DNA from 2 places in the Actinomadura sp. NPDC000929 genome. Region 2 is predicted to be linked to the other one. Evidence: riboswitches for the same ligand, from Rfam matches in the RefSeq annotation. Region 2 holds a riboswitch; the other holds the start of a gene.
What was found. Region 2 has a riboswitch for glycine ahead of gcvT (glycine cleavage system aminomethyltransferase GcvT). Riboswitches for the same ligand answer to the same signal wherever they lie in the genome.
Positions count from the first base shown of each region.

Region 1: linked by a shared signal. The riboswitch ahead of gcvP (aminomethyl-transferring glycine dehydrogenase) and the one ahead of gcvT (glycine cleavage system aminomethyltransferase GcvT) in region 2 are both predicted to bind glycine.

Region 1 is NZ_JBEUPA010000178.1:6,125-9,521, forward strand. It holds gene gcvP (aminomethyl-transferring glycine dehydrogenase) at 1-1,329, opposite strand, end outside; glycine riboswitch at 1,389-1,499, opposite strand; glycine riboswitch at 1,500-1,594, opposite strand; gene ABWI04_RS37230 (lysylphosphatidylglycerol synthase transmembrane domain-containing protein) at 1,866-3,397, shown strand, end outside.
Region 2 is NZ_JBEUPA010000164.1:2,892-6,288, forward strand. It holds gene ABWI04_RS36090 (M50 family metallopeptidase) at 1-448, opposite strand, end outside; gene ABWI04_RS36095 (hypothetical protein) at 686-1,027, shown strand; glycine riboswitch at 1,344-1,439, shown strand; glycine riboswitch at 1,444-1,532, shown strand; gene gcvT (glycine cleavage system aminomethyltransferase GcvT) at 1,606-2,700, shown strand; gene gcvH (glycine cleavage system protein GcvH) at 2,756-3,145, shown strand; gene glyA (serine hydroxymethyltransferase) at 3,142-3,397, shown strand, end outside.

The sequences.
Region 1 (3,397 bases), on a different contig from region 2:
GAGCACGGCCGTCACGTGCGCGGGCAGCGTCGTCTCGTCGCAGGCGGCCGCGACCCGGTCGGGGCCGTCCGGGCGCAGGTTGATTCCGCGCTCGCGGGCGGCCGCGACGACCTCGGCGGCGCGGCCCGGCACGCGGGCCAGGACCGTGTCGAAGAACGAGTCGTGGACGACCTCGACGCCGCCGGCGCGCAGCCCCGCGGCGATCTCGGCGGCCCGGCGGTGCGTCCGCTGCGCGATCGCGGCCAGCCCCTCGGGGCCGTGGTACACGGCGTACATGCTCGCCATCACGGCGAGCAGGACCTGGGCGGTGCAGATGTTGCTGGTGGCCTTCTCGCGGCGGATGTGCTGCTCGCGGGTCTGGAGGGCCAGCCGGTAGGCGGTGGCGCCGTCCGCGTCGACGGACACGCCCACGAGCCGGCCGGGGAGCTGGCGCTGGATGCCCTCGCCGACCGCCATGTAGCCGGCGTGCGGTCCGCCGAACCCGTAGGGGACGCCGAACCGCTGCGCGGAGCCCACCGCGATGTCGGCGCCGGACTCGCCGGGCGGGCGCAGCAGGGTCAGCGCCAGCAGGTCGGCGGCCACGACGGCCTTGGCGCCGCGCTCGTGGGCCTGCGCGATGACGGGCTCCAGGTCGCGGACGGCGCCGGACGCGCCCGGGTACTGCAGCAGCACGCCGAAGAAGTCGCCGTCGGGCAGGCCGCGGGACAGGTCGGCGATGACGATCTCGATGCCGAGCGGGATCGCGCGGGTCCGGACGACCTCGATCGTCTGCGGGAGCGTGTCGATGTCGACGAGGAACGCCCCGGGCTCCTTGCGCCGGGAGACGCGGTGCGCGAGGGCCATGGCCTCGGCGGCGGCGGTGCCCTCGTCCAGCATGGAGGCGTTCGCGACGGGCAGCCCGGTCAGGTCGCCCACCATCGTCTGGAAGTTCAGCAGGGCTTCGAGCCGCCCCTGGGAGATCTCCGGCTGGTAGGGGGTGTAGGCGGTGTACCAGCCCGGGTTCTCCAGCACGTTCCGCATGATCACGCCGGGCGTGGTCGTCCCGTGGTAGCCGAGCCCGATCATGGACGTCAGGACGGTGTTGCGGGACGCGAGCTCGCGGAGCCGGTCCAGCGCGGCGGTCTCGCTCAGCGCGGGCGGCAGGTCCAGCGGACGGGACGTGCGGATCGCGGCGGGGACCGCGTGGTCGATCAGCGCCTCGGCGCCGGAGTAGCCGATGGCGGCCAGCATCCTCGCCTGGTCGTCCGGCGAGGGGCCGACATGCCGGTCGGCGAACGCCGACCGGGGATGCTGCGGCGCGGCCACAGGGGCGAAGAACTGGGCGGTCATGGAGGGCCTCCTGGCTGCTGCGGTCGCTCAGGTGCGCCGCCGGCGCGGGCCGGCGGCCGTTCTCCCCCTCTGTCATGGCACCTGAGAGCTTCACCCGCGCGGCGGGGTTTCCCCTTCGGTGAGCCGCCCTTCCCCGCGCGCGGGGACCGACGCCTGCTTTCCAGAGGTGCCTCGCCCGTGCGGTCCTTTTGCCTGAGAGGTTCCGGGGAGGTTGCCCCTTCGGCGCCCCACGCTGGCGGCGTGGGGTCTCTCCCGCACAGGGTTGACGGCATGTCCTAGGTCGAACCCTACCCAAAGGCGCGTCCGCGACGTCGTTCCGGCCCGCCGGAAGGGGCCGCGCCCCGCGGCGCGGGCGGTCTACCGGCGAGTACCATGTGCTGACTCACCTGGGGCGCGACGGCCCCGGGCCGCACGGGGGCGGGGAGACGAGGCTGCGGGATGGACGCGCGTCCCGGCGGCGGCCCCGCGACTCGACGGCGCGCCGCCGGGTCTGGGACGCTGATCACGATGGCGGATGGTCAGGGCGGCGGTACGGCGTGACACAGACCCACGACGGAGCGGTGCGCCCGGCGCAGGGCGCGGCCGGCGCGCCCGTCGACGAGCCCGCCCAGCCGTACCGGATCCGCCGGCCCTCCGACGCCATCCGGTTCGCGGCGTCCGTGGTGGGGCTGGCGGCGGTGATGCTGCTGGTGTCGATCGCGCAGCAGACCACCCACGGCCTGCAGACCGACATCGCGCAGGGCACCGCGCACGCGCCGCGGCTGCTGCTGACGCTGGCGACGCTGGTGTCCAGCTTCGGGGTGCTGGCCGTGCCGATCGCGTTCGCGATCGAGCGGCTCTTCCACAAGGACGGCGTCCGCGTGGCGATCGCGCTGCTGGCCGCGATGATCGCGTTCGGGATCACGGTGGGCCTGGACGACCTGGTGGTGCGGGCCGCGCCGGGCGGCGTGCTCGACTCGCTGATCTGGGGCGGCACGGAGACCGCGCCGGTGCACACCGACATCGCCCCGGTCATCGCCTTCGTGAGCGCGGTCGGGATGGCGGGCCGCGCCCGCTGGCAGGCCGCGACCTGGACCATGATCGGACTGGCGGCGCTGACGGGGCTGACGGCGTCCTACGCCTCCGTCGCCGCGCTGGCGGCCACCTACCTGCTCGGCCGCGCCATCGGCCACGGCACCCTCTACGCCGTCGGGACGCCGAATCCCCGCCCGTCCGGGACGGCCGTGGTGGCCGCGCTCGAACGGCTCGGGCTGCACCCGCGGCGGGCGGCGCGCCTGGACGGCACGCACGACGCCGACGAGACCCGCCGCTACGGCGTCGCCCTCGCCCCCTCCCCGCAGGGCGGGTACGGCGCCCGGCTCCCGGCGGGCCGGGGGCGGCACGGCGACTGGGACGTGGAGGTCCGCGTCCTGGACCGCGACCAGCAGACCGCCGGGCTGCTCTACCGCGTCTGGCGGCTGCTGCGGCTGCGCGGCGCCACGACGGGGCGGACGCTGCGGTCGCTGCGCCGGTCCCTGGAGCTGGAGTCGCTGGCGGCGTACGCGGTGGACGCCGCGGGCGCCCGGACGCCCCGGCTCGTCGGCACGTGCGAGGTCGGCACCGAGGCGGCGCTGCTGGCCTACGAGCACGTCCCGGGGCGGCGGCTCGGGGACGTCCCCGACGCGGAGATCACCGACGAGCTGCTGGCGGACGTGTGGCGGCAGTTCCGGGCGCTGCAGGCGGGGCGGCTCGCGCACCGGCGGCTGGAGGGCGAGGCGGTCCTGGTCGGCGACGACGGGCTGGCCTACCTGACCGACCTGCGGTTCGGGGAGACGGCGGCCGGCGACCTGGCGCTGCGCCTGGACCTCGCGCAGCTGCTCACGACGCTGGCGCTGCGCGCGGGGCCGGAGCGGGCGGTGGGGACGGCGGCGCCGGTGCTGGGCGAGGAGGCCCTCGGCGGGGCGGTGCCGCTGCTGCAGCGGGTGGCGCTGTCGCGGGCGACCCGCACCGCGCTGCGGCACCACAAGGACCTGCTGACCCGCATCCGGGAGCAGATCGTCCGGCTGAAGCCGGAGACGGAGGCGCCCCC
Region 2 (3,397 bases):
TCAGCAGGATCGCGAAGAACATCACCGACAGGAGCAGGTTCATCGCGGGCCCGCCGAACATGATGAGCAGCTTCTGCCACCACTTCTTGGCGTAGAACACGCGGTCCCCGTCGCCGGGCCCGACCTCCTCCAGCGAGGCCCCGCGCGCGGACTCGATCAGCCCCTGCCACGGCCCGGTGCTGATCCGCCGCACCTGCCCGGGCGCGTCGCCCTTGCGCGGCGGCAGCATGCCGATCATGCGGATGTAGCCGCCGAGCGGGATCCACTTGACCCCGTACTCCGTCTCGCCCTTGTGCCTCGACCACATGGTGGGCCCGAACCCGACCATGAACTGCGTGGTCCGCACCCCGAACAGCTTGGCGAAGGAGAAGTGCCCGAGCTCGTGCAGCGCGATGGAGACCAGCAGGCCGAAGAAGAGGATCAACGCTCCAGCCAGGTAGTAGACCATGCGGCGTGCCCTCCGGGTCCGTCCACCCCGCGCACCCGGGGGTGATCTCCGACAACCAGTTCAGAGTACGTTACGGCCCACGATCCGGTTGAGGCGAACGAAGAAGCGGTCCGTGCCGGAGGCCACTTTGATGCACGGTGCTAACCCGGCCGCGCATCATTGGCACGAGAGCGCGTATCCGCGAGCAGGGCCGACCGCCCATCATGGGCGGCCCACCCCGGCCACGGAGGTTCCCCCTTGAAGCGCGGTCATGTAGCGGTCCTGGCCCTGACGCTGGCCCTGGCCGGCTGCGGCGGCAGCGACGACGGCGGCACGACGGCGGGCGCGTCGTCCGCAGCCCCGACCGCCAGGACGCAGGCCCCCTCCGCCCCCGGCACGGGCGCCGAGGCGACGCCCCTCCCCCCGGCCCAGTCGAAGGCGGTCAAGGCCTTCAACGACTGCATGCACGCCCAGGGCGTCCAGATGCCCACCCCCAACCCCACGAGATCCCCCGCCCCCGACGAGCTGAAGAAGATCAGGGCCGCCCTGCAGACCTGCGTGAAGTCCATGTCGCCCCCCGCCACCCCACCCCCAAGCTGACGACCACCGCCCACCGCGCTCCCATCACCAAGAAGCGCAACGGTCGAGACGACCCGCACAGAGGGACACCGAAACGGAAGCACCAGCAGCAACCGTCCAACGAGACGACCTAAGCCGCCACCTCAGCCGACGACGACCCCAACACTCGCGATCGCGTCCGAGGGCAGGTTCGAGCTTGCGAGAACCTGATCGCGCAGCGAGCCGCAAGGCGAGCCGGAGCGATGCCAGCGATCGCACGTGTTTTTTGAGGTCGGGGCCCCCAGGGCCCCGACCTCAAAAAACACAATGAACACTGCTAGCCTTCTTCGACAGCTGATGATCCCGTGCGGGAGAGTCCCTCGCAGCCGGTGGGGGACGCCGAAGGAGCAAATCCTCCCCGGAACCTCTCAGGCCCACGGACCGCACGGGCCAGGCGACCTCTGGAAAGCGGGGACTCCGGTCCCCCGCCGAAGGTGAAAGCCCGCCGTGCGCGGCGGGTGAAGCTCTCAGGCGCCGATGACAGAGGGGGAGGCACCGATACGCCCGGTGCGCGAGTGGGACGATGGACCACGCGCGCCCGTGACGAAGGAGCCGAGCCCATGTCCGCCGATCCGACCGCGAAGAAGACGCCGCTGCACGACGTCCATGAGGACCTCGGCGCGAACCTCGTCGACTTCGCCGGCCATCTCATGCCGCTGCGCTACGCGAGCGAGACCGCCGAGCACCAGGCCGTCCGCACGGGGGCGGGGCTGTTCGACCTGTCGCACATGGGGGAGATCTTCCTGTCGGGTCCGGGCGCGGGGGCCGCGCTGGACTTCGCGCTGGTCGGCAACCTGTCGCCGATGCCGGTGGGCAAGGCGCGCTACACGATGATCTGCGGGCACGACGGCGGCGTCCTGGACGACCTGATCGTCTACCGGCTCGCGGACGAGACGTGGATGGTGGTGGCGAACGCGGCGAACGCCGCCGTCGTCCGGGAGGCGCTGGTCGAGCGGGCCGCGGGGTTCGAGGCGGCGGTGGACGACCGGTCCGACTCGTACGCGCTGATCGCCCTGCAGGGGCCGCGTTCCCAGGGGATTCTCGAGGGGTTCACGGACGCGCCGCTGGGGGACCTGAAGTACTACGCGATCCTGGCGGGGCGGGTCGCGGGCGTGGACGCGCTGGTAGCCCGCACCGGGTACACGGGTGAGGACGGGTTCGAGCTGTTCGTGGACGCGTCCGACGCGGTCGGGCTGTGGAGGGCGCTCGCCGCGGTGGAGGGGGTCGTCCCGGCGGGGCTTTCGGCCCGCGACACGCTGCGCCTGGAGGCGGGGATGCCGCTGTACGGGAACGAGCTGACGGCCGAGACGACGCCGTTCGAGGCGGGCCTCGGCCGGGTGGTGAAGCTGGACAAGCCAGGCGATTTCGTGGGCAAGGCCGCCCTGGCGGCGCAGGCGCAGACCCCGCCGGGCCGTAGGCTCGTGGGACTGGTCGCGCGGGGGCGTCGCGCGCCTCGCAAGGGGTACCAGGTCGTCACGTCCGGCGGCGCGCCGTGCGGCATCGTGACGAGCGGCGCCCCGTCGCCCACACTGGGCACGCCGATCGCCATGGCGTACCTCGACAGCGGCGTCGAGGAGGCGGGCCTCGCCGTGGACGTCCGCGGCCGGCACGAGCCGGTGGACGTGGTGGCCCTACCGTTCTACAAGCGTTCCTGAACAAGTTGTCCGGCGGTGTGGGGCGCGCCCCCACAGTGGAAAGAGAGAAGTGATCGTGAGCGTTCCGGAGGAGCTCCGCTACAGCGAGGAGCACGAGTGGGTGTCGGGCCTCGGTGGCGACGACGGCATCGTCACGGTCGGCATCACCGCGCACGCCGCCGACGCCCTCGGTGAGATCGTCTACATCGAGCTGCAGCCGTCGGAGGGCGACACCGTCGAGGCGGGCGAGCCGTGCGGCGAGGTGGAGTCGACCAAGTCGGTGAGCGACGTCTACTCCCCCGTCAGCGGCGAGATCACCGCGATCAACAGCGCGGTGGTGGACGAGCCGAAGGTCATCAACGACGACCCGTACGGCGAGGGCTGGATCTTCAAGGTGCGGATCTCGGAGGAGCCGGGCGACCTGCTCGACTCCGCCGCCTACGACAAGCTGATCGAGGAATCATGAGTCTGAACGACTCCCTCGCGACGGCCGATCCGGAGGTCGCCGAGGCCGTCGCCGCGGAGCTGCGCCGCCAGCAGGGCACCCTGGAGATGATCGCGTCGGAGAACTTCGCGCCGGTGTCGGTGCTGGAGGCTCAGGGGTCGGTCCTGACGAACAAGTACGCCGAGGGGTACCCGGGCCGCCGGTACTACGGCGGCTGCGAGTTCGTCGACGTCACCGAGCAGCTCGCGATCGACCGGGCCAAGGCGCTGTTCG